One region of the Paenibacillus sp. GCM10012306 genome, then DNA from elsewhere that is predicted to be linked to it. Evidence: riboswitches for the same ligand, from Rfam matches in the RefSeq annotation. Region 1 holds a riboswitch; each other region holds the start of a gene.
The links. Region 1 has a riboswitch for cyclic di-AMP ahead of ACFORK_RS25825 (hypothetical protein). Riboswitches for the same ligand answer to the same signal wherever they lie in the genome.
Positions count from the first base shown of each region.

Region 1 (9,979 bases):
TCTGGTTGATGACAAGAAAGGGGACTGAAAATGGAAGCTTTGAAGCTGGAGCAAGTAGTGAAGCAGTATGGAGAGAAAACCGCTGTAAATCAAATTAGCCTGAAGGTAAGTGAAGGGGAAATTTATGGATTGCTTGGCGCCAATGGTGCGGGCAAGACAACAACCATGCGTATGGTGCTGGGCCTGATTTATCCCGATGAAGGCAAGATTCTCTACAATGGAAAATCATTTAACAGTGAGCTTCAGCGCATCATGGGCTATCTGCCGGAGGAGCGTGGATTGTATCCAAAGGTGAAGGTTAGTGACCAGATTACTTATCTCGCCCAGCTTCGTGGTATGTCAAGGAGTGAGGCCGACAAGAGCCTACGCTACTGGCTGGACCGCTTCGAAGTCCCTGAATATTACAACAAGAAGATTGAAGAGCTTTCCAAAGGAAATCAGCAAAAGATGGGCTTTATCGCTGCGGTTGTCCATAAACCTCAAATCCTCATTCTCGATGAGGCTTTCAGTGGCCTGGACCCTGTAAATGTCGAACTGCTCAAAGATACCGTTAAGGAATTACGTGATCAAGGTACGAGTATCCTGTTCTCCACACACCGAATGGAGCATGTTGAAGAGCTTTGTCGCAATATCACCATTCTCGATCGCTCCAATACCGTGGTGCAAGGTGAGATCCGTGAGATCAAGAAGGGTTATCCACGCGAGCAAGTGCTGCTTCGCACCCCTGGTGAAGTTTCCGGTCTGGAGTCTATTGCAGGCGTAACGGCTGTGAAACGGCAGGAACGGGGTTATCTGCTAACGATCAGCGAGATTGACGCCGCACAGCGTATTTTGCAGCAGGCCATCGGGCAGGGCGAAGTAGAGCATTTTGAAATCAAGGAACCGACATTAAACCAAATCTTTATCCGGGCGGTGGGTGAATCCAATGAATAAGATGGGGACAATTATCGGCTTTACCTTTAGGAATAAAGTAAGAACGAAATCATTCATGATTACTACGTTGATTATCGTATTGCTGCTCAGTATCGGGATGAATATCCCGTACATGATTAAATTGTTCAAGGGTGATGATAGCGCTAGTGGTACGGCAGGAAGCGCCGCAGTGATTGGACTCGTAGCCGAGGGCGGAAATCCGGCAGCAGAACTGCTTAAGGCTTATAATCCTCCGGCAGGGATTCCGAAAATTACACTGAATTCTTATGCTGCTAGTGATGATCCGGAGCTAAAAAAAGCGCTGGACGATGAGAAGGTGCAGGGTTACCTCTCTCTGGGAACAGCATCCGCTTCAGGTCTGCAAGAAGTAACTTACTTCAGCCGTGATGGCAAGCTGAAAGGGGAAGTGCAGTCCTATCTGCAAGGGGCATTGCAGCAGGTTAACGCACAGCTTATCGCCGGAGATAAACTGACGCCAGAGCAGATCAGCGCGATGAATACGCCGGTAGCGATTGGAACCAAGCAGATTAGCACTACAGGTGAGGTAGAAGCGGAACCATCCCATCCCGCTATCAATTACGTGATAGTATATGTGCTTTTAATCCTGTTCTTTATGTCTATCATGATGACAGGCAATATGATTGCCGCAGAAGTTACCTCGGAAAAAAGCTCTCGTATTATGGAGATTCTGATCACAAGCGCTTCACCATTGGCGCAGATGTTCGGAAAGGTTATCGGGATTTTCCTGGTTGGATTAACGCAAATTGTAATTATCGCCGCGGCAATTGCCGCCAATCTGAAACTGCCGCATAATGCGACAATTATGAGCGACTTTGATTTAAATTTCAGTCAGTTTAATGTTGGTTTACTGACATATGGCATCATCTTGTATATTCTAGGCTACTTCCTCTTCGCCTTAATGTACGCAGCTGTTGGTTCCATTGTCAGCCGTACTGAGGATCTTGGTCAGGCGGTTATGCCGATTATGATGCTGGGCTTTGCAGCTTTCTACATCCCGTTGTTCAGCATCGCTAGTCCTGATACCCTGCTAGTCAAGGTAGCGAGCTTTGTACCGTTCACCTCTCCATTGACGCTGTTGCTGCGAATTGGTGTGGGGAGTATAGCATTGTGGGAAATTATCGTCTCGCTGGCAATTCTCCTGGTCACGACGTTCTTCTTTGGCTGGCTGGCCGCGAAGATCTACCGCACCGGTGTCCTGATGTACGGTAAGCGTCCTAGCATTAAGGAAATCAGAAAAGCAATGAAAGCTTACAAAATTTGATTTGGTTTCACCCATATCCGAAAGGGGATTGATGATAATGAATGCAAAAAACGTTCAGAAGACCAATGAAGAGAAATACCAGATCGGTACGTTCCTGTTCTTTTCCTCCATGCTCTGTTTTTTAAGTGTTCAGATGGACCCCGGAGATTCCGGGCTGCGGCTGGGATTCAAGATCGGAATGGGAATTTTGGGTGCAGTGGGCGCGGTATATGGGCTGTATCAGTACGGAAAGTTGCGTCAGAAAGAGAAACAATAATGATATTTGCTGAATGGATATGAATAGTACGATCCGGAGCCTACTATAATGTGGCTCCGTTTTTTTTACCCTAAAAGCCTCTACTATCGGATCATCCCATGCATTGACGTATACTCCCTTGCCACGCGGGTCACAATAAGGGCAACCTAATTTTGCTAAATGAGAGGTGGCTTCCATGCAACTGGTATCGGATTCCGGGAAATTGCTGGACGCTGATCTGCACAACAATATTCGCTCGATACGGGAAGCATTGGGGGACAGTCCGGATCTAATTGTTCGAGAGATGGTGTTGGCTGACCATTGGGGAGTGGCCTTGCTATACATGAACGGTCTGGCTGATCGCACGATGATCCAGACAGCTGTGCTGAAATCGCTGACGAATCTGGGGGCGTTAAAACCGGAGCAGGAGTCATCCTTCAGGGACGCCCCGCTGATCTATTTGAAGGAAAAAGCCCTTACCGTGGGTGACATTAGCTATCTCAATGGGATAGACACGCTGTTCACACATCTCTTGTCAGGAGATGCCATTCTTTTGCTCGACGGATATGCGGAAGGGCTCCGCATCGGGGTGACCGGACGCGAAGACCGGACCGTGGGCGAACCGACCTCCCAGCCGAGCATTCGTGGACCGATGGATGCTTTTACCGAGAATATTCAAACTAATATCTCACTGATCCGCCGGAGGATCAAGGACCCGCAGTTATGGCTTGAAATCCATCCGATTGGCACAATAACCAAGACCAGTGTCGCTATTATGTATCAGAAAAATATTGTGAGCGGGCAAATTCTTCAGGAAGTACGTAACCGACTGGATGCTATCGATATCGACGGTATTCTGGAGAGCGGCTATATCGAGGAATTTATTCAGGACAAGACCGCCACTCCATTCCCTACGGTATACAACAGTGAGCGCCCCGATACGATCGTGGCGGGAATACTGGAGGGGAAAGTAGCGATAATCATAGATGGTACGCCGTTTGTCCTGCTCGTTCCAGCACTCTTTGTTCATTTCTTGCAGACACCGGAAGACTACTATCAGCGCTCCGACATTAGCACCCTGATTCGGATGATTCGCTTTATGTCGTTTCTGATTGTCTTGCTCGCCCCGTCATTCTACATCGCTATTACAACCTTTCATCAGGAGATGTTGCCCACGAATCTACTGCTGAATCTGGCCGCGCAGCGGGAAGGTGTCCCCTTTCCGGCTTTTATTGAGGCGCTAATGATGGAGATCGTCTATGAAATTCTGCGGGAAGCCGGTATACGGATGCCAAGAACGGTGGGTCAGGCCGTATCCATTGTCGGCACACTCGTCATTGGGCAATCTGCGGTAGAAGCGGGTATTATCTCCGCGGCGATGGTCATTATCGTGTCTATTACGGCGATTTCGAGTTATGTCATTCCGGCGAATACAATGTCCATTTCTGTGCGAATGATCCGGTTCGTATTAATGGGGCTGGCTGCTTCATTTGGGCTATTCGGGATTCTGGTGGGGGTTATTATCCTGGTGCTGCACCTGAATACGCTCCGTTCCTTTGGCGTTCCTTATCTGAGTCCGCTGGCTCCGTTTAATCTGGATGCTCAGAAAGACTCGCTGTTCCGGTTGCCTTGGCCAGCTATGCGCAAACGGCCGAAGATGTACAATCGCAAGAACCTGGTGCGGCAATCACGCAAATAAATAGCTATCGTTGAGGTGCATCCATGAAGCGTATTACAGGGGGGATTTTAGCGGCAGTAATGATCCTTGTGCTGTTGACAGGGTGCTGGAGCCGCCGGGAATTGAATGAACTAGGCATTGTGTCGGGCATCGCAATCGATAAATCTAATGATCAGTACCAATTGACCGTACAGGTGGTTATACCGGATCAGGTGAATGGCCGTACAGGTAAGCAAAATACTCCGGTGGCGGTTTATAAGACGGTGGCACCGACCCTCTTTGAGGCCTTCCGCAAGCTGACAGAAACGAGCCCCCGAAAGATCTATACTGCCCACATCAGGACACTGGTTCTAAGTGAGGAGGTGGCTCGGGACGGCATTGCCAAAGTGATAGATATTCTGGTGCGTAATCCGGAGACAAGACCGGATTATTATGTATTAATCGCTAGGGATGCCTCTGCGGAAAATATTCTGAAAGTCCTGACACCGCTGGAGAAAATCCCCGCGGAGGCGTTATTCTACTCACTGGATACTTCAAACAAGGTTTGGGCACCGGTAGCTGCGGTGACTGTTGACACGTTGATTGACCAACTCATGACTACGGGAATGAGTCCTGTGCTGCCAGGGATTTCCCTTTTGGAGAATGACAGTAGGGATACTAAATCTGAGGATATGAGACTTATCGATCATCCGGTAAAACTGGGGTATTCAGGCATGGCAGTCTTCCGCAATGACAAGCTGATTGGATGGATGACCAAAGATGAAGGTAAAGGCTATAACTATATTAGGAACACGGTTAGCAGCACAGCAGGGCATTTGAAATGTCCGGATGGCAAGTATATCAGTCTTGAAATTATCCGTTCACACACGGAAATGAAAAGCCGCCTGGAGGCGGGTAAACCTGTCATTGAGATCAGCGCCAAAGTGGAAAGCAACATCGGGGAATTGGAGTGCAGTCTGAACATCAATGATCCAATGGTGCTAGAACAGCTGCAAGTTGCTGGAGAACAGGATCTTGAGGATTTGATGAGGCAATCGGTTGAAGCAGTCCAGCGCCGTTATAAAGTCGATGTTTTCGGTTTTGGACAGGTGATTTATAATGCCTACCCCAAGCTGTGGAAGAAGTTAGAGTCACAGTGGGATGATGAATTCCCCCATCTAAAAGTGGTGTACAAGGTGGATGCTCATATTCGTAACACTGGCATGATTGCTAATTCGATTGAGCGCCGGATGAAGGAGAAATAGACATGACTCTTACGACCATTGTCGTCGGTTTTTGTTCCCTTGCCATCGCTGCTTTCGAGCTCCCTCCCTTGATTAAGAAAGGCTGGGCGCGTGAAACATTAATTTTCATAGTCATGCTGGTTGCCGGGGCAATCGTCAGTATTGTGGCTTTAAAAGGAATCCAGACACCTAGTCCGATGCGGGTTCCTGAGCTGATCTACAAACCTTTGTATCGATGGATGGAGTACATTCTACAGGTAAAGGATGATTGAGGCATGGAAAATGGGAGAATCAGCTCCAGACAACTTGCTGTGCTGGTCATCTACTTTATTATTGGCGATATGTTGTTGATTCTGCCCTCACTCACGATATCCGCGGCTAAACAAGATGGATGGATCTCCGGAGGAATAGGCCTCTTGATCGGATGGCCGATTGCCTGGTTTCTGTACCGGTTCAGCCGCCTGTTTCCCAAGCTGACGATTATTCAATACAACCGGCGCCTCTTGGGGAGATGGATTGGGGGGTTGATTTCTTTATTTTACCTGTACTACTATTTGGTCACTACCGCGATGCTGCTTCGGGAAGCCGGTGATTTTCTCACTACGCAGATTTTTACGGAGACGCCCATCAATGCGATTCACTTCATGATGATCATTACGTTGGTGTGGGGGACCAAGAGTGGACTGGAAGCTATTGCCCGGTCGGGAGAGACTTTTTTCCCACTGTATATCTTTTTGTTTCTGGCCCTGTTCTTTCTGCTGCTTCCCCAGGCCGAATTATCCAGACTCCAACCTATAATGGGTGAGGGACTTCGGGCCATTACACATGGTTCATTATACAGCAGTACCTTCACGTTCTGTGAACTGAATGCTGTGCTGATGTTTCTTCCCTATGTAGTTACCAGCAAGACTACGGAAAGAGATTATTTGATCGGGGTTTTCCTTGGAGGGATGGCTATCTGCTCTATTATTCTGCTGGCCCTGCTGGTGATTGGACCGAATCTGGCCTCCAGCTATCTCTATACTACCTATGCTGCCGCACAAAAAATCAACGTGGGGAATTTTCTACAGCGAGTGGAGGCCATACTGGCTATCAATTGGATTTTATCGACATTTTTCAAGACTATTCTGGACTTCTATGCTTTCCTGCTCGGGACCGCTCAGCTCTTCAAGTTGCGTGATTATCGTCCGTTGTCGATTCCTGGCGGCATGCTCGTCTTTGGTTTGGCGTTTGCGATCACGACCAATACCGTATATTTCGATTATATTGTCGACTATTATATCTTCTGGGATTTCACCTGTGCGCTAGTCCTTCCGCTGATGCTTTATATGGTGTACAAATTCAGAAGTAAGGAGATGTTCCAACAGTAAGCTGGGCTGTATTTCTATTCACGGTTTACAGAATGGAATAATAGGCGCTGGGCGTTCCAGTTCTGAACCTGTTGTCGTTCCCGGATACATGTGTAATCGTAATCCGAATCATACGCCGCACGACTTCCTTTTGTAAAAAGAGAAATTATTTCATAGTACCGTCTATCCACGGAATTCCGGCAACCAAGGGAAAGAAAGTGGACTAAAAGCATGTTTATTAGCCGTTATGAGGCATTTATCTTCCTCAAGCCCCTCTTTTCGTATTTGAGCGGAAGACGTGTCAAAATCTTGGAGTTCCGCGCTTTTGGGAAAAACAACCCCGAAATATATAAAAAATTCGATAATCGTGACAAAAACGTGAAAATAGGAGAAATAGAGAGATTGAACATTAAGAAAACGCTACCCAATATGAAAAGGGTTTTCTTTATGCATTATTTTGGCATCCTTGGCGTTTTACAAGAATTCCTGCATGAGAGTATGATTACATCTGTTTCAACCACAACCGAATAGTTGATCCGCTTAATTTCCGTCAAGGAAAGCGGGGGAACCAACAATCGGCAGCCGATGTGAGAGTCGGAAGCCGGTTATGGGGTGAATCCTGTATGGATGCAGCTAGTCATGCATCTGTATGGGTAGGGCGACTCTCACCGCCCGAATCCGTCAGCTAACCTCGTAAGCGTATGGAGAGAGGATGAGTGCAATGTGACCGTTAGCGAGCCACAGAGGAGATCCTTTGTGGTTTTTTGCTGTGCTTTTATAAGCAAAACGCTTGTAAGGCAGCGTCTGGTGACGTGACACAGCCACACACGGCTGTGCCCGAAAATGACGATAGGTCACGTTCCTTTCGGAGATTTTCGTTGCCTCCTTGTTGTTGTGCAAGAGCAGGAGGGGATAAGAGATATGGCGGATCAGATGGAATATGTGCTGGTATGCGCACCTACAAAGGCTGGCGAGCATTTTATCAAGATATTGAAATTCAGAGGCATTCAGGTAGCTGGACTAACGAACAATCAAGAGGAAAAGACCCGTTTAGAGGAATTGGGAGTTGAGAACACTGTTTTAGTAGATACTCGCCATCAGAAAACGTGGTTTCGTCCATCCTTTCCTGTAGGCAAGGTGTATTTGTTCGAGAGCAGTTTCCCGCTGTGTTGTCGTTACATCCAAATGTGCCGGGCCTGGACAACACAGCCCATCTTTGTAATTACCACTTCCTTGAACCCCAGATTGGTCTATACAAGACTGGGCGCAAGTTATGTCATCTATTCCCACAGCGGGGATGCCGTTTTTTTAGTGGACCAAACTTCCTGTGATCAGGGATAACAAAAGGGGCTGGAAACGATGCTGGATCTGTATATGATCGCCGCACTGGCCGTTACGTACGGCTTGTTCTATGGATTTGTACAATGGTGTTCAGGTGTAGTCGAGGATGCAGGGGGGAATGAGCGGTGATTGTGATTATTGCTGTGACCTTGCTGCTGTTCATCTATCTGGTCTATGCGCTGATTAACCCGGAGAAATTTTAGCTATATCTAACGCGAGAAATAAGAACAGAAATAGAAGCCTTGCTAAGGAGGGACATTCATGGGCATTCTGCAAATGGTCGTTGTGATCGTAATCCTGCTGCTTCTGGTGAAGCCAGTGGGCACCTATGTATATCATGTATTTTCAGGTGAGCCTAACCGTACGGATAAATGGTTTGGTCGTACAGAGAATGGCATCTATCGCCTCATTGGGCTGAAGAAGCGCGAAGGAATGTCCTGGAAGAAATATGCGCTCAGCTTTATTTTAACAAATATCGTGCTGGTAGCCTTCAGTTATATCATTTTGCGGGTGCAGCAGGGACTGCCGCTTAACCCGAATGGAATCGCAGATATGGAGCAGACGCTTACGTTCAATACGGTCATCAGCTTTATGACGAACACGAATCTGCAGCATTACAGCGGAGAGACCGGCCTGTCGTATTTCTCGCAAATGGCTGTGATTACGATGATGATGTTCACCTCTGCTGCCAGCGGCTTCTCTGTGGCGATCGCTTTTGTCAGAGGGATCACGGGGCGGGAGTTGGTGGGGAACTTTTTTGAAGACTTTGTAAAAGCACATGTGCGGATCTTTCTGCCTCTCGCATTGCTGGTATCGCTGATTCTGGTCGGCCTGCATGTGCCGCAGACGCTGAAGCCGACGCTTGAGGTCACTACACTTGAGGGCCAGGTGCAGCATATTGCGATAGGGCCTGTGGCTTCGCTGGAATCGATCAAACATCTTGGGACGAACGGTGGTGGCTTCTTCGGGGCCAACTCCTCTCATCCTTTCGAGAATCCAAGTCCGCTTACGAACGTGCTGGAAATTCTCTCGATGTGGATGCTGCCTGCGGCTCTGCCATATACGTATGGCTTGTTTGCCAAAAACAAACGTCAGGGCTGGGTGATTTTTACCGCGATGATGACGCTCTTCGTGCTGCTGCTGGGACTGAACTATTATGCTGAGACCCGTGGGAATCCGGCGATTAACGCCTTCGGTATCGATTCCTCGCAGGGCAGTATGGAAGGCAAGGAGGTTCGTTTTGGTATACCGCAATCCTCCCTGTTCACTACGGTGACAACCGCGGCGACCACAGGCAGTGTTAACAATATGCATGACACGCTGACACCGCTCGGCGGAATTACACCGCTGGCGCTCATGATGCTGAATAATGTGTTTGGCGGCAAGGGTGTCGGGCTGATTAATATGCTGATGTATGCGATTATGGGTGTTTTCCTGAGTGGACTTATGGTCGGCAGAACTCCGGAATTCCTCGGAAGGAAGATCGAAGCCAGGGAGATGAAGCTAATCGCTATCGCGATCCTGATTCACCCGCTCATAATCCTGGTACCGACCGCGGGGGCCTTCCTGACCGAGCTGGGCAAAGGCTCAATTACCAATCCGGGCTTTCATGGCCTGACCCAGGTGTTATATGAATATGTCTCTTCGGCCGCGAATAATGGATCTGGATTTGAGGGACTGGTGGACAATACCTCCTTCTGGAATATAACGACCGGGATCGTTATGCTGCTGGGCCGATACGTCTCTGTGATCGCTATGCTGGCGGTTGCCGGGTCCCTGCTGCGCAAGAACACTGTACCAGAGACGACCGGAACCTTCCGGACAGATAATGGCTTGTTCACCGGCATCCTGATTGGTACGGTTCTGATCATCGGTGCGTTGACCTTTTTACCAGTCATTGTGCTTGGCCCGATTGCTGAGTACTTGACCTTGCGGTAA
Region 1 covers NZ_JBHRYW010000016.1:24,146-34,124, reverse strand. The annotation lists gene ACFORK_RS25870 (ATP-binding cassette domain-containing protein) at 1-28, shown strand, start outside; gene ACFORK_RS25865 (ABC transporter ATP-binding protein) at 31-933, shown strand; gene ACFORK_RS25860 (ABC transporter permease) at 926-2,215, shown strand; gene ACFORK_RS25855 (hypothetical protein) at 2,253-2,471, shown strand; gene ACFORK_RS25850 (spore germination protein) at 2,647-4,149, shown strand; gene ACFORK_RS25845 (Ger(x)C family spore germination protein) at 4,173-5,372, shown strand; gene ACFORK_RS25840 (hypothetical protein) at 5,375-5,623, shown strand; gene ACFORK_RS25835 (GerAB/ArcD/ProY family transporter) at 5,627-6,721, shown strand; gene ACFORK_RS25830 (hypothetical protein) at 6,932-7,231, shown strand; cyclic di-AMP (ydaO/yuaA leader) riboswitch at 7,228-7,416, shown strand; gene ACFORK_RS25825 (hypothetical protein) at 7,622-8,041, shown strand; gene kdpF (K(+)-transporting ATPase subunit F) at 8,167-8,244, shown strand; gene kdpA (potassium-transporting ATPase subunit KdpA) at 8,303-9,979, shown strand.

Region 2 (9,979 bases), on a different contig from region 1:
TGCCGTCTTCTCAGCTCTCCTTGACAGTCTTTCCGGCATCTTCCCGTTCATTCACGAAGCTCAGATGGCTTCTGCCCCAGCCGCACATGCTGTCCAGCACCACAGCAATCGTCCTGCCATGCTCAGACAGGCTGTATTCTACGCGTGGAGGCATCTCTTGATAAAAGATCCGGTCAATGAGCCCGTCCTCCTCCAGCTCCCGTAGCTGCTTTGTGAGCGTGCCCTGGGACACGTCTGGAATTCTCCGCCGCAGCTCCCCGAACCGCTTCGTTCCGTCCACCAGCAGCATGAACAGGATCAGCGGCTTCCATTTACCCCCGATGACATCCAAGGTTGCCAGCACACCTGTCAGTCTAGGCTCCTGCGAATTTCGTTTCATCATTATCACCTCTCCTGTTCTCTCCATCATACCTGGGACACTCCTTAATTGCACGTCTCTTGCCTGGAGAATGGCAAAACATCCATTAGTACGAATTTTCGTACCGGGTACGAATAAAGTGCGTACTGGGCAGCGCTGTTATTTTACCCAATAATAGAATGGAAACCATCATACGAATAAAGGAGAACAACCTATCATGTCAACTCTTACTCTACAAAATCAGCGGGTCGTTATTATAGGAGGAAGTTCCGGAATTGGATTCGCTACAGCCAAACAAGCGGTGGAACAAGGCGCTTCCGTCGTTCTGGCAGGTCGGTCCTTGGACAAACTGGAACTAGCAAAGGAACGACTGGGCGCTGACTCCGTGGAAATATATACGCTGGACAATAAAGATGAGGAACAGCTCAAATCCTTTTTCGAGCAAGTGGGTCCATTCGATCATCTGTTCACGCCTGGTGCCAGCTATGTCAGAGGGCCGATCACGGCAAGCGCGGAAGTTGCCCGCAGCTGCTTCGACGCCAAATTCTGGCCACAATACAATGCTGTAAAATACGGTGCCCCTCACATGAACCCTAGTGGATCGGTGGTCCTAATGTCCGGCGCCTTTGGGCAAAGACCACTCACAGATGGAGCATCTTACGCTGCCTGCAATGGAGCCATCGAGAGTCTGGGCAAGGCACTAGCGGTAGAGCTCGCCCCAATTCGTGTCAATGTTATTTCCCCAGGAACGATCCACACAGAATTTAACTGGGAAGGTGCCGAACAGGCTGTTCGGGATGAATCCTACAACGCCTATGCCAAAATCAATCTGCTCGGCCGTATCGGCACAGCCGCAGAAGCCGCACATACTGTCGTCTATCTGCTGACGAACGGATACACCACCGGCAGCACCCTGTTCCCGGACGGCGGCTATATTTTACGCTAATCTTCTATACTCTAAAATAAAAGGTGTCCCGATTAGCCAGAAAACTAACTAATTCGGGACACCTTCTATGTATTTAATGGATTATTTCTGGGCAGTCATGGCCTGATAGCTTGTCTCACTCACGACACGACGTGCGGTAACATAACGTTCAGCATAATACGATTCCGACAATTTGCTGATTCGAACGCCCTTGCTGCTGGAAGAATGGGCGAACTCGCCATCACCGATATAAATGCCTGCATGAGAGATCCCGTTACCAAGAGTATTGAAAAATACCAAATCTCCGACACGAAGATCTTCTTTAGCGACAGCTGTACCAGCTTTGGCTTGGGACTGCGAGGTGCGTGGAAGATCTCCAGCATTGAACTTATTGAATATGTATAAAATAAATCCGGTGCAATCAAAACCCGCAACTGTTGTGCCTCCCCATACATAAGGAGTACCAATGAGTTGGTTTACTTCATTGTCGATCTTAGCATTAACGTTACTGGCAAATGCGGCTGGTGCTGCAGTGAATAGAATAGCGGCTCCAATTACAGAAACAATAAACTTCTTCAGAACGTTATTCTCCCTTCAAATGCCTACGGAGTTAGCTGAGGGTTCGGTTAAAGGTTTCCCTATATTCCCTTGCGTTCAGGAATAATTCACCCAGATGTGGTTCCCCCGTTTTCAACGATTGAAATTCGGCAACATTAATTAATATTTTGTAACTATTTGTATAGTAGTATAGATGCACACCTCCTGTCAATGCTATTTGCTAGATTCATAACTTTATTTGCTTCTACATTCTTTCTACATATTCATAGATTATACTGGCTTTTTTCAGTTGTTTTTCAGCTGATTTTCGATCATTTCTTCTCTATTAATCCCTCGGGGGTAGATCGTAATACAATTGTAACAAAAGGTAACATTCTTGTAATCACTGCAGATAACGCAGTATAGATGTCGGAATTGGGCGATGGAATATCTCTGACTCATTAATTAATAGAATTTCATTTGTTCATAATCTATCTCATCCATCTTCTTTTCGATAGCTTGGATTGGGGCTTTTTTCGTTTATTAGAGAATTTCCCCCTATAGTTAGACAACAGCTTGTCTTCATTTAGATAGAAAAAGGTTGGGCAGAAGATTATTCTGACCCAACCTTTTTTTGTGTATCCGCAGTCGACGGATATAGATTATTAGTTAGTTCAATAAATCCATTACTTTGTTTGCATATGCAATCCAATCCTTATTGTCAGTATTTATCTCTATCGTTGGCAGGATTGATAAACTAGATTGTTTACGTAGTTCTGATTGTGTTTGTATAAATTCATCGGCCGACTTTCTGATTTGTTCTCTTGATTTGCTTGTCCATTCATGAGGTGTTCGACTTTGCATTCTTTGTTCTACGTTGCCAGAAGAAACCGTTAATAATACACATGTAGCACCAAGGTGGAGCAGTTCATTTTCAAGTGATTCAATTTCATATAAGGAGTCGGAGGGGAAGGCCACTCTGTGATTCAGATGGAATCTTTCCAATATAAAAAATATACCTCTAGACGCCCGAGATGCATCTGGACCCAAATATGTTGACCACTCATTTAATTGTCGTAGCATACTAACCCGTTCTTTCAATATATGAAGATGTTCATCACGGCTTAAGCGTTTAAATTCTCCATGAACATTGTTTAATACTTGGGAATACTGTTCGCTCAAGACAATGATACTGCGCTCTGCTGATTCTTCTTGTGCTTGAAGTAACTTTAGAGCTTTTAGAACAGATGTTTTTCCTGCGTGTGAGTAACCCTCCAAAATAATTCCTCTTATGTGGCTCATTAAAGACCTCCAACTAACAATTATTTGAAAACTACTCTTTGAGTCCATCTATCCCTCCAGGATTTTTAATTATACACAATAAAGGTTATTTTTGGGTATTAATATTTTCAGAATAGTACACCCGGGTTATGAATCCTCTCTTTTCCGCGCATACTACTCTTACACATTCAATATGAATCACTGCGAGAGGAGAATGCCGTATGACGCAATTATTCCGTAATTCTCTGCCCGCCGGAGCGGGTCAGCCTGCGCCAGTGCTGCCTGTTCCTCTTTCTTTTAACCGCAACTGGATGCAGGATTTGGAGTCAAAGCTCGATAAAGGCGGTCCCTGGGGCGACTGGCGATTGTCACAGCTGGCCGTGCAGGGCGAAAAAGCGACTCTGGTCAGTAGCTTCGACGAATTGCAATGTATGAAGCATCTGTCCGGACTCTCCCCACTTCCCCACCAAATCGACACTGCACATAAGGTGCTATTCCAAATGTCGGGCCGGGCCATTCTCGCCGATGAGGTTGGACTTGGCAAGACGATCGAGGCTGGGCTGATCCTCAAAGAGTATCTCGTACGTGGACTTGTATCCAAGGTATTGATCCTCGTTCCGGCCTCCTTAGTGCTGCAATGGGTTCGGGAGTTGAACGCCAAATTCGGCATTTCTGCCATTGCCCAGAAGAAATCCTATTCCTGGGGTAACGACATAGTTGTCGCTTCCCTGGATACCGCCAAACGTGATCCGCATAAAGAAGTGCTGATGAACAACGAGTACGACATGCTGATTATTGACGAGGCCCACAAGCTCAAGAATAAGAAGTCAACCAATTACCAGTTCGTACAGCAGCTACGTAAAAAATACTGCCTCCTGCTTACCGCCACCCCCGTGCAGAACGACCTCGGCGAACTGTTCAATCTCATTACTTTGCTGAAGCCGGGCCAGCTGGGGAATCAAGGCGATTTTGCCACCAACTTTGTTGTTGATAAGCGTCAGCCTAAGAACGAAGAGCAGCTCCGCGGGGAGCTGTCCAAGCTGATGATCCGTAATCGCCGTGGAGAAGGCCCGGTCAATTTTACGAAGCGCAAGGTCCGTAATATTCCACTGACATTGTCGGAAGAAGAGAAGTCACTTTATGACGGGGTTACCGCTTTTGTCAAAGACCAGTATCAGGAGGCGGGCGGCAATCTCAGCAGTATGCTCTCTCTTGTCACCCTGCAGCGGGAGGTATGCAGCAGCCGGGATGCCGTCTTTATCACCTTGGTGAACCTGATCAAGAAACTGCCTGAGGACTCACCGAAGCGTGACCGGATGATGGAACTGCTCCAGACGCTTCGTACGGTAAAAGCCAATACTAAGGCGGAGAAGACGATGTCTCTAATCCGCGAAATGAACGAAAAGGTCATTGTGTTCACCGAATACCGGGCCACCCAGGAGTATCTTCTGCAATATTTTCGCGAAGGCGGGCTGCAATGCGTCACCTATTCCGGGGGCATGAACCGTGGCAAAAAAGACTGGATGATGGATCTGTTCCGTGGCCGCGCCCAGGTCATGATCGCTACAGAAGCCGGTGGCGAGGGCATCAACCTACAATTTTGCCACCATATGATCAACTTCGATCTGCCCTGGAATCCCATGCGGGTAGAGCAGCGGATCGGACGTGTCCACAGACTGGGACAACAAAATGATGTAGTGATCTATAACCTGTCGACCCAAGGCACCATTGAAGAGCATATTCTGCATCTACTGCATGAGAAGATTAATATGTTCGAGATGGTTATCGGCGGACTCGATGTCATTCTGGAAAAGTTCGAGAAGAAGGAATCGCTGGAAAAGAGTCTGTACAAGCTCATGCTGGAATCGCAAGACGAGCAGCAGCTGCGCAGTGGTCTTAACCAAATCGGTGAGTCGCTTACTCAATTGAACACCAGCATCAAGAAGGAAAGTGAGACAACGTCATGACCCTCTCCCCACAGCAAGTGCGCAAGCAGGTTATGGATTATCTTGAGGCCACGGATTGCTCCATTATTGAGACCTCTCCCCTGCATGTGACGGTCAAGCTCTCTCCGCGTGCAGACCAGATGCTCACAGATCGTCCCTATTATTGGGGCTTCGTAGAACGCACAGGAGTGGAACCTGAGACACTGTCATTCACGTTCGTGTTCAATCCTGAACAATATGACACTCAAGCCGAAGCCCCTGCGGCACCCCGGAGTTCGGGATTAGGAACCTCCGGAGTGATGAGGACAGGCATCAGCAGTGGAAGCGTTAAGCCTGCCGAAATAGAAGCAGCCACAGAACCTGGAGGTACCATTACCGCAGGCTCTGTAGGATCTCCCCCTCCTCCGGGCAATCCGCAGGACAGCATTTTGTCCCGCTATTTCGGCGTTATGCCCGCCTTGCCCAGGATTGGCCCTGGCCTGATCAGGCGCGAGGATGTTATTTATGGCAGCAAACGGCTGCGCCAGATCTGGGACGCTGCCCGTGAGGAAGGCAAATGCCTCTACCTGTTCGAAGACCCTGGCAATCGCCAGCGAACAACGCTGTTCTCAGCGGCCTATGAGCCATGGCTCGGAGTCTGCTACAAAGTGGAGATGTCCTGCGACTTGAAGCGTGAGGAGCTGCATTTTATGGCTATCTCTTTGGTGTCGGGTGTCATTACCTATGAATTTGCGAATAAGCTTGCACCACTCAAGCTGACCCCGCGCCTGCCGGAAAATGTCCATGTTCAGCCGCTTGAAATGTCGGTGACGGCAGGCGCGGAACAACTGGAAGCCAATCTTACCAACCGGCTTGCAGGGCTGGATTACAGCTGGGCGGAAGCGGCCCGTGAACGGCTGCGGCTGGAGCTAGACATCATCGACGTCTATTACGAAGAGTTGCTCAAGGAACCGGATGAAGAGAAGCGTAAAGAGATCGAGGAGCAATATGCCCGGCGCAGGCAGGAGACCGTGTGGCAGTATGAACCGCAAATTGCAGTTTCTGCGGTGACCTATGGACTGTTTCATCTGCGGAAGGCATAGAATGCGACCCGGCTCGCTAAAAGCAGGCAAAAAAACAACGGAATTCCCGCAGCTGCTCGCGACAGCTTGTAACACTCTTTTTACAGCTTGTCCTTTACAATATCAGTATGCTTATGGAGAAGAAAGGTGATCGGTGCTATGAAAATATTCGTTCAGCGGGAACGCCACCGCAGGCTCCCCGCTTCCCTTCTGCTGCTGTTATGCCTGGGACTGGCAGCAGCAAGCTTTGGTTTCCCGTCACAGCTCGCTGCGACCGGCAGCCGCGTAAGCGTTGTGCAATCCGTCTCGCAGGAAGTACCGCCCATCTTCCGGTTTCAGGAGGCTTCCGCCCCTGTCACTCTGGAAGACTTCGCCCAATCGAACATTATAAAGCTCTCGGAGCAAGCGCCCTTCAAGGAATGGGCCAGTGCAAAACCCCAATATTACCCACTGGGACCGGGAACGCACGGCTGGCTGGTCAATGTGATGAATGGTAAGCAGCGAATCGGTTATATGATTATCTCCGCCTCTGAGGATGGAGGTTATGTACTGAGTGAATACGGAGCCGGAACCTATGGTCTCCCGTACAGCTTAAGCGAACTGCACCGGTTATTGGTGCAGCAAGGACTTATTTCTTCTACTTATTCAGGTACACTGGAACTTACAGCGTTGTATGCCCCCCTTCTGCCAGTATGGAAGCTGAAAATCGACGGTAAGCTTGTCTTTATCGACGCCGCTGCACCACAGGTGCTGCCTTGGACCCTGAGTCAGGTGGATAACGCATTCAAGAATAGAACAGTCAGCTTAGAGGATGTAACCAGTAAAAAGGCTACCATCCCCCGCACCGCTTACCGGACCGGAGGAACAGACGATCCTTATGCGGATCTGCTATGGCTGACATCGCCCAAGCTGGTCGTTACGGATGCCGATAGTTTTACTGCTGAAATCTCTCCTGGTGTAAGCCTTGTCTTTCAGGCACCTGGACGGAATGACCTGTTCGGATCACCTTTTACGATTACAGGCTATCAGAGCTGGCTGCCAGCAGAGAAAACTGCGGACGCCAAGACGGCTCTATACGCAGCTACAGGTGCAGGAGGCAAACGTTACTTACCGTTGTCCGTATTGCTCCAGAACGGAACGCTTCAGAAATTACCCGGAAATCGTACAGCATCATTCAATTAGAATCACGATGAGAAAGCGAACATTAGGATATGTCAAAGAACCTTCCAACAGCCATCTTGGCATAGGGAAGGTTCTTTGCTGTGATATAGGCTGAGTCCAAAGCTACGCTGAATTGGCCTAAGCATCATGCCTGTTTAGGGATGATACGGTACTCTTTTCCTTTCGTGGCCAGCTCCCCCGCCAAACAGACCAACCCATAGGGATCATACCGAACCACTTCTCAGACCAAGGCTCTTTCACCATTTCTTTGTGGGAACGGATGCTGCTGCGCGGGTCCTCGATAAATACAACTATTTTCTCGGTGATATACTTCACCAGCTCATCGCCGCCTGAAGCCATATTCACCACCTCCTGCACTGTTTGTCCTTGATTTGATGGACACTCCATTATAGCTATAGTGTGCTCCGCCGCCGTGAAATCTAAACCCATGGAAGAGGGTCGTATAGGTTTGCCTGTAGCGGCACAATCTAACAGTGTAACCACTCCCAGATTTTTTTCCCATTTCAGGTAAGGAGGCGTATTTAGATGAAGTTGACCATCGGGTCGGGCTCCTCCAGGTTCCTACGCCGGATCAGTCTTTGCTGGGCAGCTGGAATGCTACTACTGACCCCAGGTTATATCGGAGCTGAACCGGTGTATTCCACGCAGGAGCAACAGGATGATGATGAACGGCACCACATGCTGGGCCATGGCCAGCGGATGATCCTGATCGATGCCGGGCACGGGGGCGTGGACGGCGGTACATCCTACGGCAAAATTCTGGAAAAGGATATCACACTGGATATCTCCCGCAAGCTGTTCCTGCTGCTCCGCAGCGATGGCTTCGATGCGATTCTGAATCGCAACGGTGACTATGCGCCCAGTGATGAGAACCGCTGGCTGCGCAGTTCCTCCCGTCATCTGCGCGATCTAGCCCAGCGTAAAGAGCTGGCCGAGACACTCCCGGCCAACGTTGTCGTCAGCATTCATATCAACTGGGCTTCTTCCCCTTCCAAGCATGGACCGTTAGTGCTGTATCGTCAGGAAGGACGCAGCTTCATCCTCGCCAAAGCGATCCAGAGCCAGCTGAACCATCTGTATGGCACGCAGACTGATCCAAGACCCGGCAAGCCCTTTTATCTGCTTAATAAAATAACCGCCACAACGGTAATTGTCGAGGCGGGCTTTATCAGCAGTCCAACGGACCGGGCGAAATTGTGTAGTCCTGCGGGCCAGCAGGAGATTGCCGAAGCTGTAGCGAATGGCATTGCCGCTTATCTTATGGAAGTGTAGGCCGAGGAGTCCACTTCCATTCTTCTTTTACAAGATCGGAAATTCCAATGAAGTCGACCGTGTTCTTCATGTCTTCAATGCCGCTGCGAATCCCCGCTGCGGTATTTTTGCCTTGTACACCGACGTGCCCGATAGTTACACAGTAACGCAGATTAAGGGCCCGTTCCTGTACAAGACGCATCTGCTTACGCACATGGTTGACATTATGAACATCGTCCAGGAAAATGTGGTTCTCAACACGGGGCAAGCCGAGCTCTTGTGCCACCTCTCCCACCACAGAACGGTAATTAGTCTTGCTGTCCACGAAGAATAGTCCACGCTCCTTGCAGACAGCCAGCACAATGCCCATGATTCGGGGATCTCCCGTCACTTTCGAACCCATATGATTGTTGATGCCGATCGCATAAGGAACATTATCCAGTGCCGCTTCGACCTTCTGACGCACTTCTGCGTCGCTCATCTTTGCCAGCACTGCACCTGGACCGAGCCACTCCGGTCTCCCACTTTTTGGCTCCATCGGCAGATGAACCAGTACATCATCTCCCCGTTCATGGGCACGCTTCGCGTCCTTCTGGGAGGTCGGCAGGAACGGCATCACCGCTACGGTGAGCTTAATCGGCAGGGAAAAGATCTCATCCGTGCCCTTCATTCCGTTGCCGAAATCATCAATAATAATGGCTACCCGGCTGCGGGTCTGACGAGAATGCTTGCCCTCTTTGCCCGCTGGCACGGTACTGCCCGGCCCGTTCAATGAAGCCTTCGGTTGTCCATCGGCAGCAGCAACGACACCTACCGTCTGAACGTCCTTACCATAAGCCCCTTCAGCTGCTGTAGCAGCATAGTTCCCGGATATCGCCAGGCACCCGGCGGACAGCAGCACGGCAATGTTTCTTCCCCCGGTCATGAGCCGATGACGCCATTGGTACTTTCTCATGCCCTCATCTCCTTCTCACTTTGGATTGTGTTCTCATTGTTTGAATTTTGGAGGGCAATTATGTAGAAGTGACTCTACGCAATAATTAACATTCGCCTTGGAAGGATCACGATCGAGCCACATCTGGTTATTTGCGAGAATTAACGTTGTGTTGTTTAATGCGCTATATAATACAATTGAATCCGTTTGATTTTTACCTTAATATTGAAAATAAACTAAAATTAATCTCTCAGAAAGGAATGATTACAATCCTCGGATACCTCTTTATTTTTATAGCTAATTTCATATTCGCCTATTTTATTTATGATGATGCAAGCATGGTTAAGCCTTTATTCCATTCTATTATTATCGTACTCATAAGTTTTATTATGGATCTCGTAAGCAAACACAAGAAAGAAAAGCTCAATAAGCCACTATAGAAATGAGCCTTCAATAAAATGATTTTCCCACATAAGGCCCATAATAATGATACAGTTTCAAGCA
Region 2 covers NZ_JBHRYW010000008.1:76,660-86,638, reverse strand. The annotation lists gene ACFORK_RS18005 (winged helix-turn-helix transcriptional regulator) at 11-382, opposite strand; gene ACFORK_RS18000 (SDR family oxidoreductase) at 576-1,304, shown strand; gene ACFORK_RS17995 (C40 family peptidase) at 1,386-1,862, opposite strand; cyclic di-AMP (ydaO/yuaA leader) riboswitch at 1,867-2,003, opposite strand; gene ACFORK_RS17990 (hypothetical protein) at 2,490-3,122, opposite strand; gene ACFORK_RS17985 (DEAD/DEAH box helicase) at 3,323-5,068, shown strand; gene ACFORK_RS17980 (YqhG family protein) at 5,065-6,129, shown strand; gene ACFORK_RS17975 (hypothetical protein) at 6,268-7,290, shown strand; gene ACFORK_RS17970 (YqzE family protein) at 7,408-7,629, opposite strand; gene ACFORK_RS17965 (N-acetylmuramoyl-L-alanine amidase family protein) at 7,816-8,562, shown strand; gene ACFORK_RS17960 (divergent polysaccharide deacetylase family protein) at 8,549-9,496, opposite strand.
Region 2: linked by a shared signal. The riboswitch ahead of ACFORK_RS17995 (C40 family peptidase) and the one ahead of ACFORK_RS25825 (hypothetical protein) in region 1 are both predicted to bind cyclic di-AMP.

Region 3 (9,979 bases), on a different contig from region 1:
AGCTGGCAGTCTATGGGGCCGCAATCATCTTTATCGCAAGCGTGGATTGCTCGTTGGTTTCAGGCTCTGCTCTAGCAGCTCCGGCTGACACAAGATCGGCTACTGTCTCTCCGGCTACACCAACAGAACAAACCAGGCGCTCACTGGAACATGCCGGCTTCCATCAGCAAGGCGCCATCTATCTGCCTTTAAAAGAAGTCGCCCCGTTGCTCGATCTCCACGTGCTGTGGAACGCAGACAAATCCAGCATTGAGGTCACCGGTCTTTATCAGGCACTTAGCTTAAAGATTGGACAAGCAAAGGCCTACACGGTGGACAATAAGGTGATCAGTCTAGGTGCACCTACACTCATCAGAGATGGCGTGACCTACGTACCGGCCACCCTGTTCTCCAAAGCCTTTAGTCTTCCGGTGGGCTGGGACGGCAAGCTTGATGTTATTGTTCCATACACTGAGCGTTATCTCAAAGCGGTATCTGGGCGGGAAGTGTTCTGGCTACATAAGGAGAAGGGGGTTATCTACAGCGGATCAAGCGGGAGGCGGCCTGTTCGGGCAGGAATCGCTAATGTTCGTCAACTGGATTGGACCTCTCTCAACGCGCGTACGGTGAACAGCACAAGCTATGTGCTCGATCTTAATAATGCCTTTGGCGAGCCACATATTCATGTCAGCAACTATCGTATTCTGCTCCACGAGGGGCGTCTGGTTGGCCAGGCCGTGAGCAGTTACGGGGGCATGCGTAATCTCGGGATGAAGGAGAGTGTCTCTGCCTATCAAGGAAATTTGGTCATGATGAATGGAAGTATCCTGTACTTGGTCAATCCGGACGGTCATATTTTCAAGACATACAATTTGGCAGAGCTCACCGGTATTGACGATGCCTTTGCCCTCGAAGCGATCGAAGAGGAGTTCCTGCTTGTGCGTCCATATCTGAAAGGAACACTGTTCCTGATTGATCGCAAGAGCGGGGAAAGTACGGCACTCTATACTCAGTTTCTAGGAGCAGAGGACCAAGCCTGGTTGGAGCAATACCCGGAATGGGATTTTGACTACCCCGGTGACCGGCTCGAGTACACCGGACGTTCCGGCAATACGTTGTCCTTTGCTTGGATGTCTTACGACGACAACCGGCAGGTTCACTTCACGTATACGCTCCCCCTATTCTAATAATTTACATTTCTGTTATAATAAAAGAAACGCCAAATCTAAACATGTGAATGAGGGACATGGTATGAAAGATACGGGTATGATTCGGAATTTGGACAGTCTGGGGAGAATTGTGGTCCCCGTGGAAATCCGCATGACACGCAATATCGACATTGGGGATCCTATCGAATTTTTTATTATGAATGAGGATGTTATTGTACTTAGAAAGTACACCTCCACAGAATGCACCTTTTGCAGAAGTTTGGACCAAGTGAGCTATTATAAAGATCAATTCATCTGCAACAGTTGCCTGAAAGAACTCGGTGACCCGGAGCGTCTTCCGCAGGAGCCAGAACCTTCTCCGCTCCTTCCTCAGGCTACCGTCGATCCTGGCAGCAGTGTGAAACGGAAGAAGACGGAAGAGATGACACAGCGACTGGAGCGGGCCATCGAAGAGCATCCATTCGCCAATCAGAAGGAGCTTGCCGAGATTTTGGGGATCAGCCAAGCGCGGGTGAGCCAACTCAAGCGCAAGCTTAATACTCCGCGGCAATCCAAGATCGGCTGATCGGCTGTATCGAAAGGAATCCACGTCATTAGATGTGCCTGATTCGCTGCACTTCTCTCTATTAACATTTATGTAATACTAAAAAGGCTGCATCCCCGATAGTACAGGAGATGCAGCCTTTTGCTGCGATGTCCGCTTGGTAGAGGATCGATCCAGCAACACTCTGAAGGTTATTACGACAGTGCCACCTTTAACTCTTCCCTCGAAGCTTCCCACCACTCTTCATTATGCGAAATAAGCAGTGATTTCAGCGCCGTCTTTTCCGAATCGCCAAGCCCTTCCACGATAACTTTCCGTTTTAGCGCAGAATCGAGTTTGTTCACATGATCCGCTAAAATCTTCCACCCGCGGCGGGCTTCGGTATCAATCCACATCTCACAAGCTGTAATTCCGGCATAGTGCTGACCCTCAGGTGTCCGATCTACAGCCACCCATACTACCCATACCTGTCTGCCGTTCGGGACATCCTCACGGTTCATGGAGAACTTAATGCCCTTCTCCACCTTGCTCTTGGCGTGCATAGCCCCGATATCAATGATTGCTTCGCCGTTATCAATAATGACGGGAGACACATTGTTCAGATCAATTGAACCCGCACCAAACCCTTTATGTTTACTCTTCGCGTTGACAATATTCAAGGCAATCTGTTTCTTGCCTTCCGGTTTCGTGTTATCCACAGATGCACGTCCTTCCTCTTACGAATAATTTAATTTTAGCTAATAATCCGGCGATTGCAAACATATACATCCCGTAGATGCTTGTCAACGGGAGGGAATCACAGTATGAAGCCACCGACATTTCGAACCAAAATCAGCATTCTGGCCCTGGCCGCCCTAACGCTGCTGGGCGGGAGCTTGTGGGGCTACCCGGGTGCAAGCCCTGCCTTGGCAGACATGTCTGCCCAAAAAGCGGCCAAGTCCCTGGCAGCCTCGCCCGGCAATGGCACCGCACAGCAGACATTCCCGGAGAACGCACCCGCACCCGTTCCTGTGTCAGAGCCGCTGAGCCAAAGAGTCGCCGAGTACCATATCGACGTGAAGCTTGATCCGGCGACAGGCACATTAAAAGGCGCGGAGACAGTAACCTGGAACCATCCCGGCCGCAAGCCGGTGAGCGATCTGTATTTTCATCTCTACCCCAATGCCTTTGAATCCCGCAATACGACTTTTATGAAAGAATCCGGTGGTGAGCTGCGAGGCGACAAGATGCCCGATAACGGATTCGGCAGCATGACCCTAACGGATCTACGAACCACAGAGGGTACATCTCTCATCCAAAGAGTGCAGTATGTTCAGCCCGATGACGGTAATATTAATGATCGCACATTGATGAAAGTACATCTGCCTGAACCTGTGAACGGAGGGGAAAGTGTGACCCTCCGACTGCAATTTGAGGTCAAGCTGCCCAAAGTATTCGCCCGGATGGGGATCTCAGGGGACTTCGTTATGGCCGGGCAATGGTTTCCCAAGATTAGTGCCTATGAGCCCGCCGGAACCCGCGGAGTGGGCCAGGAAGGCTGGAATCTGCACCAATACCACGGGACATCGGAATTCTACAGTGATTTTGGCATATACAATGTGACGATAACTGTGCCTCCCGAATATACCGTCGCTGCCACCGGATTCCCGGTGAAGACCGCTAAATTGAAGCAGAATCAGAAAATTTACCAATTCTACGCTGACGACGTTCATGATTTTGCCTGGGCTGCCTCCCCTGATTTTGTGGTTGCCGAAGAGGCCTTCTCCACACCAGAGGTTCCCGGCGTGCGAATCAAGCTATATCTGGATCCACTGCATAAAGATCTTAAGGAGCGTTATTTCCAAGCTGCTAAGGCTGCTCTAAGCGCCTTCAGTAAATGGTACGGGCCATATCCTTATTCCACTCTTTCAATAGTAGTTCCGCCCAAGGGCGCCAACGGGGCTGGGGGAATGGAATATCCGACACTGATTACGGCCTTCGGCGCTTCCGAGGCCTCTCCAGACACCTCATTGGAACGAACAGTCGTTCACGAGATAGGTCATCAATATTTCTATGGCATGATGGCCAGCAACGAGTTTGAGGAAGCCTGGCTGGACGAGAGCTTCACCTCCTATGCTGAAGACCGCCTTATGGAGCAAGAGTATGGTGTAATGGCCAATCTGCCCATTCAGGCCAGCCTGGTAACCTCTCCGGAGGCCCTCACACTGGAAACCTGGAGATACAGCGGAGCAGACTCTTACACACAAAATGTGTACATCCGCGGCAAATTGGTACTGAAAGACATCGAACGGCAGGTCGGTACTAAAACTATGGATACCATCCTGTCCACCTATGCGAATAAGTACCGGTTCCGTCATCCCTCTACCCGTGACTTTCAAAAGGTTGTAGAGAACGTGACCAAGAAATCATGGCAAAGCTATTTCGATCTTTACATCTACGACGGTGGAGCCCCTGACTTCTCGATAGACGACATCCAGATGCACACCAAAGAAAATACTGGCACCGGCCAAGGCTACGAATCCATCGTAAAGGTAAGCAACAGGGGCAGTCACTACGCTAATGTCCCCATTAGATTTACCTTCTCTGATGGCCACACCGTGGAGCGAGTCTGGAATGGGAGCAAAAAGAATACATCGTTCCAGTTATTCTCCAGCTCCCCGCTACTGTCGGCAGAGATCGATCCCCAGCACACCCTGCTGCTGGAGAACAAACATATCAACAATTTCAGGCTGGCGGAGATCAAGCCGGATACCCTCTCCCGCTGGACGCTAACATTGTCGAAACTGCTTGAAACTGTGCTTGGAACTCTGGTCTGGTGAGGTGAATGGGCTTGAAAACATCAATTATTCGCGGCTGGCAAAGTATGAAGGAGCAAACTTATATTCTGATCCTGCTATTCATCTACCGGCTACTCTGGGGCTATTTTATATATGGTTTCGTACGGGAGGCCGTAGTATCAGTCCTCCTGCGCTACCCCGACCACAACGCGGGAGGCAGCGGAATGGGCCGACTGCTATTCTACATCGAGGGCCAGCATAGCCTTACCTCCGACCCTGCTATACAGCGCTGGTTGTGGCTGTTATTGGGGTTGACCGTGCTGCGACTGCTCATTTCCCCGTTGATCCGGGCGGGTCTACTGCATGAGTTGCATCAGGAGCGCTCAGGAGAACGCGGCCTGTTCTTTTTTCCCGGCATGAAAAAGCATGGTCTGTCTGTGCTGATCTTCAGCCTGGTAGAGTGGTTACTCTCCCTCCTGCCTGTCTACTGGTTCGCACCCAAGATATATACACTGCTGCTCTCGTCTTTAATGGATTATAAGGTGCTACTGAACGGCATTCCCTATGTTCTGGCTTGGTTCGCCTACGTATACGTTATCCGCTTGCTGCTCTTGTACATGCAATTCGGCTATACGGCCGGGACCGGTATGTTCTCCTCCCTGCTGATCGCCCTGCGGTGCTTCCTCACCGCAATTGGGGTATCGCTCGTGCTGGGAGCAGGCAGTCTGCTGCTCTTGGTGATCTACGTCTTAGGGATTATTTACTTCCCAGGCCTACCTGCACTCCTAATCCGCCAACTCCTTCCACTCCCGTCTACACTGTTCAAATTGTGGGGCATTGCGGCCCAATATGACCTATGGAGAAGTAAAGCATTTCCATAATAATTCCGCCCCTTAGGGCATATTTAGAAGAGTCACTGTTCCTGGTTAAACAGGAGCGGCGACTCTTTTTGGTCATCCTCAGCAGCGCGATTTGCAAAATGGTTACGGGTTTGATACAATGGCTTCTGTACTACTAGTAACAACTTTGTAATCTTTTGCAGGCATTTCTTAATAACTTCGTTTATATCATGTCGATACGTCACTTTGGGTGCATAAAACGCCGAATTCCTTGCACCGGGAAGTGGGGGAACCATATTTTGGGTGAATTGATCTCGTAAGAGAGGGATCATAGGGGACCTTCTACCGAACCCTTAAGCTAACCTCGCAGGCCTTGGAAGGAGTACATCTTTTGAACAGACAGAATTTTAAGAAAATCATTGTTACAGCCACACTGGGCCTGGCCCTCGCCATCGGAATCGGAACCAACAGTGCTTCAGCAGATTCCAAAATGGACACGGTCATCACAAAAACCCTCGGAACCTCCTATAAAACTGGAGGGACAAGCACAGCCGGATTTGATTGTTCTGGATTCACTACATATGTATACAAAAGCATCGGCATTTCGTTGCCGCGCACATCCCAATCGCAATATAACGCAGGTACCTCCGTCTCTCGCAGTCAAATGCGGCCCGGAGACCTCGTATTCTTCAACACACTTGGCAACGGTGTATCTCATGTAGGCATCTTCGTCGGCAATGGTAAATTTGCTCAATCATCGTCTTCACACGGTGTCATTATTAGCTCACTGAGTCAGAAATACTGGGCTGATCGCTACATCGGTGCCAAACGAGTCATGAGCACAACTGCTTATAAATCGGTTGCCTACGACTAAACTAACCTCTGTACTACGAACATTCCATTTAACTTCATATCTATGCTATGCCCGGAGTCTTGATGGTTATCATCATCGATTTCCGGGTTTTTCCTATTTTATAGTATACGTATACACCTTTAGAGAGCAGATGAATCATCTTTACGCCAAAAAACTCAATAAATTATGGAAATTTTGTTTTGTTCTCTATTTTTAGCGTTACTAGGGAGAATCCGCTCTTAAAATCACATTTTTTGCGCACAAATATGCTATAAATGATTGCCAAGCGACGCTGTGTTTGTTACAATTAGCGCAGTGAGTTTTTAGTAACATTTTTGTAATTATTGAGTCACCTTTTTATAAGGTTTTGTCATGTATTCATATAGCAGTCTAATTCTAATCAACAGTATATGCCGAGTTCCCTAACTATTAGGGAAACGGGGGAACCACTTTGGGTGAATTGACCTCCTGTTCAGAGAGGGGTCATAGGGGACCTTCAACCGAACCCTTAAGCTAACCTCGTAGGCATTGGAAGGGGTTTACACTTTTGAAGAAGAAATTGGCAGCGGCAGTACTAGGCTTTTCTATGATGCTTACAGCTGTTGGAGCAGGAAGCGCTTTCGCCGATTCCAAGATGGATAAGGTGATTGACAAGGCTATTGGTACCAAGTACGTATCTGGTGGCACATCTACAAGCGGATTTGATTGCTCCGGTTTTACAATGTATGTCTTCAACAAGATCGGCATTGACCTGCCACACCAATCCGGTTCCCAATATCAGATGGGCTCCACGGTGTCCCGTGACGAACTGAGAGCAGGCGACCTGGTATTCTTCAATACTAGTGGTAAAGGCATTTCCCACGTTGGCGTTTATGTCGGCGAAGGCAAATTTGCCCATGCTTCATCCTCTCGCGGTGTAACAATCAGCTCACTGAGTGAGAGCTATTATGTTAGTCGTTATGTGGGTGCCAAACGCATTATGAGCACAGATGCTTATCAGGCGCTTGCCACGGACTCTCAAGATTTTGACGATGTACAATAATTTATAAGTCATACGTAAGTCCTTTTCCCGATTTCACTGAAATCTGGAGAAGGGCTTTTTTGTCATCTCTGTTACTCTTCATTACCCCTTCTGAAATTCATCAAACAACAAATTCCTGACTTCCTGCGCCTGATCTTATGACTTTTGTATATAATTAAATTATAGAGCATTGCCCTATGGAAAGGAGGTCTCACGACCCTATGATTCATTCACCTGTTACATTCCATGTGGTACCGATGGAGACCAGTCATGCCGAAGACATCTGCCACTGGAGCTATGAGCCTCCTTACAATATATATGGCTGGATGCCTTGGAAGCAGATGGAGGAGCTTGGTATTGAGTTTGGCGATCCACAGCTGCGAAGCCAGCAATATGTGTCTGTACTTAACGATGAGGGCGATCTCTGTGGCTTCGCACAGCTGTTCCCAATGGAAGGTGTGGTACGCCTGGGGGTCGGTATGCGTCCAGAGCTCTGTGGTCACGGAATGGGCCAATACTTTGTCCGGGCCATTGTCCAGGCTGCAGTTCGGCGCTATCCTGAGCGGGAGGTTGATCTGGAGGTGCTGACCTGGAATCAGCGAGCCATTCGTACTTATCAAAAAAGCGGCTTTACCATTACAGACACTTATGAACGAATGACACCTACTGGAAGTAAACCATTTTATTGTATGGTCTATGAGAAATGATGCTCTGTTACAGGAACTTTAGGCAAGTATCGCTTAGTCGTTCATTTTTTTGCCACAAATGCTATGATAACGCTTCACCTTCCGCTATAATGTAGGAAGCAGCTTACATAGAAGGGACGATTGGGGATGCAAAAATGGATCATGAGCGGATTGTTTTTTGCCGCCTGTGCCTTTGCGGTAGTTCTAATGTTCACACTTCCAGGTAAAGAAGAGGTCGCGGAACAGAACAAACCTACTATGCCTGAAATTCAGCTTGATGCCGCCAAGGCAGAAGCGACTGTGAAAGCCAATTGTATCACCTGCCATGGCGATCAGCTTCAAGGCGGGGTAGGACCCAGCTTGAAGAATGAAGGTGGCCAGCATGACGCTGCCGGGATTTACAGTATAGTGACCAAAGGACGGGGCCAAATGCCTTCCTTCAAGGAAAAGCTGGCGCCGGAGGAGATTGCGAACGTGGCCACATGGCTGGCTGAGAAGAAGTAAAACTCCCTTGAGAGACTACACAAATACGCCCGTGCCGGGATTTACATCCTGCTGCACGGGCTTTTTTCGCATTTATGAGCCTTCTTATACAATGTTATCTCAAAAGACTACACGACAGGCTAGCGCGCCTTCTCAAAGGCCTCGTTAAACTCCTGTGCACCACGAATGTCCAGTGGCGTAATTCCGCCCTCATCATGTGTCGTCAGGCGAAGCGTGACCGCTTTATAATCAATTGTAATATGTGGATGGTGGTCAAAAGCCTCAGCAATGGCAGCCACCGCATCGACAAAGGCTATGCCCTTCATATAATCGCTGAACATATATTTGCGCGTAATCGTGTTTTTCACCAGCTTCCAGCCTTCCAGCTTGCCGATCTGCTCGATCAATTCTTCCTCTGTAAGCAGCACATTGTTACCTCCCTTACTTAATTAGTAGCAAAGTTCCGATCGCCTTGTCTCTTTGCTTGTTTAAATAAAACATCCCTTAGCTTCTGAGGTCCAAGGGATGTGCCAGGATAAAGACAATTTTCGGTTTAATTGTATTCTTCAATCCCGGTAAATAGTACTTCGCTCCGTCAATTTTACCACGGGCGGCAGACTGCGGCAAATTCCGCTCTGCTAGATTCCTATTAAACGAGGACAACAGAAGCCAAGTCCTCTTCGCCGAGCAAAACGTTGATCCGGTGTGTATCCTTGTCGTAGATCACAACCCCGCTTCCCACCTCAATGACCGGTTCATTGCCAAGTGCATAGAACAGATCCTCAGCAAGCGCTTCCCATACCTCAAGCTTCGACTCCTGTGGCAGCTCCTGCCATTCCTCCGGGTCCATTTCAAAAAATAAAAATCCGTCGGTAATACGCCCGACTGCTTCGGTCAAATCGTTCAGGATTTCTGCATAATCTCTGCCATGTTTAACGCCCATGTGTATCACTCCGTTTTCTTCACTGATGAATAATAACTTACCTTCTCCATTATAGCCGAAAAAATGACTTCACAAAAAAGGGAATGATGTCGATAAATAAGAATATAAGTTATTCCGTTTGGGTTAAGATGCCCCGCCGCGCTTCAAGGATGATTAACGCGGCTACGTCGGATCACTTCTTAAATCTCATGGACGAGGTGCATAATGGAAATCTCAACAATAATCGGTCTAGTCTTTGGTCTGGTCTCTGTTCTTTTCGGGATGGTGCTGAAGGGCGCTCCCATCCAGAGTTTGGCCACTCCCGCTGCTTACTTAATTATTTTATTGGGTACCGCCGCTTCAATCTTTATGGCTTTTCCATTTTCAGAAATCAAAAAGGTACCAAGCTTGTTTAAAATGATCTTTGTTAAAAAGAAACTGGTCAGCAAAGCGGAACTAATTACTACATTTATGGACTGGGCATCCATCACACGCCGTGAAGGCCTGCTGGCTCTGGAGTCCAAGGTTGATGAAATAGAGGATGGTTTCCTCCGGAACGGCATGCGGATGATTATCGATGGTAACGATCAGGAATTCGTTCGCGATGTACTTATGGAGGATATCCGTGCTACTGAAGATCGTCATAAAGCCGGTGCACTGATCTTCTCCCAGGCTGGTATGTACGCGCCTACGCTGGGGGTACTCG
Region 3 covers NZ_JBHRYW010000024.1:13,494-23,472, reverse strand. The annotation lists gene ACFORK_RS28670 (copper amine oxidase N-terminal domain-containing protein) at 1-1,166, shown strand, start outside; gene ACFORK_RS28665 (AbrB/MazE/SpoVT family DNA-binding domain-containing protein) at 1,231-1,713, shown strand; gene ACFORK_RS28660 (YwhD family protein) at 1,887-2,390, opposite strand; gene ACFORK_RS28655 (M1 family metallopeptidase) at 2,496-4,511, shown strand; gene ACFORK_RS28650 (hypothetical protein) at 4,523-5,350, shown strand; cyclic di-AMP (ydaO/yuaA leader) riboswitch at 5,559-5,696, shown strand; gene ACFORK_RS28645 (C40 family peptidase) at 5,700-6,182, shown strand; cyclic di-AMP (ydaO/yuaA leader) riboswitch at 6,563-6,704, shown strand; gene ACFORK_RS28640 (C40 family peptidase) at 6,709-7,203, shown strand; gene ACFORK_RS28635 (GNAT family N-acetyltransferase) at 7,404-7,889, shown strand; gene ACFORK_RS28630 (c-type cytochrome) at 8,016-8,372, shown strand; gene ACFORK_RS28625 (4a-hydroxytetrahydrobiopterin dehydratase) at 8,492-8,779, opposite strand; gene ACFORK_RS28620 (hypothetical protein) at 9,001-9,294, opposite strand; gene motA (flagellar motor stator protein MotA) at 9,499-9,979, shown strand, end outside.
Region 3: linked by a shared signal. The riboswitch ahead of ACFORK_RS28640 (C40 family peptidase) and the one ahead of ACFORK_RS25825 (hypothetical protein) in region 1 are both predicted to bind cyclic di-AMP.